One region of the Clostridium kluyveri DSM 555 genome, then DNA from elsewhere that is predicted to be linked to it. Evidence: riboswitches for the same ligand, from Rfam matches in the RefSeq annotation. Region 1 holds a riboswitch; the other holds the start of a gene.

Region 1 (2,211 bases):
TCTAAATTCACATTACTGTTTCTTCTTAAAAGTTTTAAATTGCTCTTTCTTAGTGTTTCAGCCATTACATCTACTGTAAAAGAATTTCCTGTAAAACTTGTTACCGTAAGGCAGGCTCCATTTACAGCTATACTGTCTCCTAATTTAACCTCTTCTAAAACTTTCCTGGAAGAGATAGTTATTCTAGAAGAATTTTCTCCATTTTTTATTTCCAATATTTGTCCAATTTCCTCTACTAAACCTGTAAACAATATTCCCCTCCCCTTTTTTAATTACTTTTCTACATATCCTTGAATCATCATATCTTCTCCTGATTTTAAATAGCTAATATTTTTTAATTTAACGGCTTTATTTAAATCTTCAATACCTTTTCCTTCTACAGAAGTTTTGGCCTCTAATCCACCTATTATTTTAGGGGCTATAAAATAAATAACTTTATCTACAATTCCTGAACTTAAAGCAGAAAAATTAAGTGAGCCCCCTCCCTCTATAAACAAACTATCTATACCAATATTTCCTAACTTTTCTATTAGAATCTTTAGATTCACATGACCAGATTCATCTTTAGGACAGATAATTACATCCACTCCCATTTTCTCAATTTCATACTTTTTATCTTCATCATATCCCTCTGTACAAGCTATTATGATTTTCCTATATTTAAGTGTATCAAAAATCTTACAATCCAGAGGTATTCTTAACTTAGAATCTAAAACCACAGCTATAGGACTTTTACATTTTTTCTCAAGTCTTGTGGTTAAAAGTGGATTATCCGAAAGTATGGTACCTATCCCCACTGCAATTGCCATAACCCTATTTCTTATGTGATGTACAAAATTTCTGGATTCTTCACAGGTTATCCACTTTGACTGTCCTGTAACAGTTGCTATTTTACCATCTAAAGTTACTGCAGATTTCAATATTACAAAAGGAAGCTTATCACTGATATATTTTATAAATATTTCATTTATATTTAAGGCTTCTTTTTCTAAAACGCCTGTAACCACTTCTATTCCCTTATTCCTTAAAAACTCTATGCCTCTACCTGAAACTAGTGGATTAGGATCCTTTAATGCAACCACTACTTTTTTTATTCCTGCTCTTACTATAGCTTCTACACAGGGTGGAGTTTTGCCGTAATGAGAACAAGGCTCCAAAGTCACGTATATCTGCCCGCCTGCAGCTTTATCACCTGCTTCTTTTAATGCATATACCTCTGCATGAGGTCCTCCATAAAATTTGTGATAACCTCTTCCTACTATGTTACCTTCTTTTACTACAAGGGCTCCCACCTGTGGATTTGGATTCACAAAACCTTCTCCCTTTGATGCCAGCTCTAAAGCAATTTCCATATAATGTTCATCTTTATTGTCATAATTCATAAAATTGAATCCTCCACTCCAAAAGAATATTATTACTTTTTATATAAATTTTACAAGTAAAAGGGCAAAACCTATGCAGTTCTTATGTACAAGCTACCAATACCAGTATCTCAGCTTCTCAAATATGGAAATACACTGCCTGCCCCTGGATAAGTTACAGCTATAAGCAATTATCTTCAGATTTTTCTCATGCAAAAATCCCCCTGAAAATACTTTCAGGGGGATAATAAACACAATAAAAACAACCTAGCACATAAAATACATACTACAAAAAACTTCCACTTTCTCCATCCAGACTTTACTGTCGGTACTGGAATCCAACCAGTTCCTGCTGATAATCAGCTCGCGGACTATACCGCCGATCGGGAATTTCACCCTGCCCCGAAAGCATATTATTAAGTTTTAACTATGATTTTAATATATACTTCTTTTTTTCACTTGTCAATAGAAACTTTTAAAAAAATTGTAATCTTTAATACAATTTTATTGACTTAAATTATAAATACTACAAAAATTTACATTGATAACTAACAATAACTTAAGATTTTACTATGACAACATATTTTGCTCCTGAAATTTCATCTGAGTAAGTAGTTATAGTAACTCCCTCTGAAATATTGTACTTTTTGCATATTTCATTTAAAATCTGGGTTATATCATACTCACTTGAATTATAATTCAATATTTTTACACTTACAGAATTTTCCCCTTGTGATAATACCTCTTCTACTGCACTATAAAAATCATTATAGTTATCAACAACTTTTATATCATTGCCGTAAACATCCTTCTCCACTACATTAAGATTATCAAAACTGTATTCTGTGCT
Region 2 (2,211 bases), 1.5 Mb from region 1:
GTATTGTAGAAGATTGTGTAAATAGTGTAGGAGTAGATTTGAATATGGCAACGGCTTCTTTACTATCTTATATATCTGGAATAAATTCATCTATAGCCGCAAATATTGTAGCTTATAGAGAAGAAAATGGTAAGTTTAAAAATAGAAAAGAGCTTTTGAAGGTTAAAAGACTGGGAGCAAAAGCTTTTGAACAATGTGCAGGATTTTTAAGGGTTATGGAAAGTAATGAACCACTTGATAATACCTCGGTGCATCCGGAGTCCTATAGTGATGCCAAAAAACTTTTGAAGACCCTTGGGTATAGTGATGAAGACTTAAAAAATAATGGCCTTGTAGATATAGAAAACAGGGTTGAAAAGATTGGCATAGATAATGTGTTAAAAGGACTTAATATAGGAATTCCTACCTTAAAGGATATAATGAAAGAAATAAAAAAACCAGGAAGAGATCCAAGAGAAGAGCTGCCAAAGCCTATATTGAAAACGGGAATAGTTGATATGAATCAACTCAAGCCGGGAATGACACTTACAGGTACAGTTAGGAATGTAGCAGACTTTGGTGCTTTTGTAGATATAGGTGTTCATCAGGATGGTTTAGTGCATATAAGCCAGTTGTCTGATAAATTTGTAAAACATCCACTAGATGTGGTTAAGGTAGGAGATATTGTAAATGTAACTGTACTTGAAGTAGATGAAAAAAGAAAAAGAATTGCACTTAGCATGAAATAGCAGAAAAATGAATATGAAATTAGCATAATTAGCAATAAATATTTATTAATGAATAAAAATTATTTTAACAATGTATTGAATTTTGTCGTTAAAAGTATTATAATGAACCTATAAAAATTAAAATATAATCTTCAGGGCGGGGTGAAATTCCCCACCGGCGGTATAGCCCGCGAGCTGCGTGTTCAGCATGATTCAGTGAAATTCTGAAGCCGACAGTAAAGTCTGGATGGGAGAAGATAGAATAATATGTTTATTAGCCCTGGTGTTTTTGCCGGGTTTTTTTATTTTATCCGAAGGCTATCATTGCTAACACCCCATCTTCTTCAAAGTGAGGGATAAGCATTGTTACGCCCCTGGATAAGTTCTTCTAAGCTTCAGATGGAGAAAAAGTATTACTCATGAGCAAACTCCATCTGAACCTAAGAATCACTTGATTATTCACCTAGGAGATTATACTTAATATTTTAGGAGGGTATTTAAAATGAACAGTAGTAAATTAAACAGATTAGTGAAGGTATCATTGTTAGGTGTAATAGGATTTTTATTTATGTTCATAGAAGTTGCAATTCCTATATTTCCGACATTTTTAAAAATGGATATAAGCGATTTGCCGGCTTTAATTGGAACTTTTGCATTAGGACCTGGAGCTGGAATTGCCATAGAGTTTTTGAAAAATGTACTTCATGGAATATTCAATGGAAAAACTGCATTTGTAGGAGAACTTGCAAACTTTGCAGTAGGTTCTGTTTTAGTTTTTACAGCGGGGTATATATATAACAGGCATAAGACCAGAAAGGTGGCAGTGATAAGTTTAGGGGCAGCCACTATCGCAATGTCAATAGCAGCGGGACTTTTGAATTATTTCATATTGCTTCCACTTTATGAAAGAGCACTTAATTTTCCTATAAGTGCAATGGTGGATATGGCAGCGAAAATAAATAGCAGCATAACGGATTTGAATACATTTGTATTACTGGCTATTGTTCCATTTAACTTGTTAAAAGGTATAGCTCTTACCATTTTAACACTAGTTCTTTACAAGAGTGTTTCACCTCTGTTAAAGCAGGAACATAATAAAATAAAGAACTCTGAAAAAGTAAAAATTTAGCATAAAATAGTAACTAAAAATCTGGGACATGTCTCCAGATTTTTTTATTGTATTTTCACTTTATAAAACAGTAATTGTATACGATAATTTCAATTAAGAGATATTTTTAATAAATTATAAAGGGTGATTAAGTTGGCGGGAATATGGAATGTAAATAGTGTATATAACATGAATAGTAAACAAATATCTGCAAAGTTGTCTTTTGAAATAGGAGAAAAATTTTCTGCTAGAGTATTAAATTTAAATAAATATACAGGAGAAATACTTTTGAAACTCTTAGATGGGTGGAAATTTTCAGCCCAAATAGATAATCCTGAAAGTATCGTAGAAAATAAGCTTATAAGGCTTCAGGTAGAAGGATTTGAAAATGATAAA

Evidence for each region. A riboswitch is a leader RNA that binds a small molecule or an ion and turns the genes downstream of it on or off. The one in region 1 is predicted to bind FMN.
Region 2: linked by a shared signal. The riboswitch ahead of CKL_RS17585 (ECF transporter S component) and the one ahead of ribD (bifunctional diaminohydroxyphosphoribosylaminopyrimidine deaminase/5-amino-6-(5-phosphoribosylamino)uracil reductase RibD) in region 1 are both predicted to bind FMN.

What each region holds. Positions count from the first base shown of each region.
Region 1 covers NC_009706.1:2,205,601-2,207,811, forward strand. Annotated here, with positions in the region: gene CKL_RS10620 (riboflavin synthase) at 1-251, opposite strand, end outside; gene ribD (bifunctional diaminohydroxyphosphoribosylaminopyrimidine deaminase/5-amino-6-(5-phosphoribosylamino)uracil reductase RibD) at 273-1,382, opposite strand; FMN riboswitch at 1,659-1,775, opposite strand; gene CKL_RS10630 (transglutaminase domain-containing protein) at 1,921-2,211, opposite strand, start outside.
Region 2 covers NC_009706.1:3,662,088-3,664,298, reverse strand. Annotated here, with positions in the region: gene CKL_RS17590 (Tex family protein) at 1-728, shown strand, start outside; FMN riboswitch at 852-970, shown strand; gene CKL_RS17585 (ECF transporter S component) at 1,210-1,836, shown strand; gene CKL_RS17580 (hypothetical protein) at 1,960-2,211, shown strand, end outside.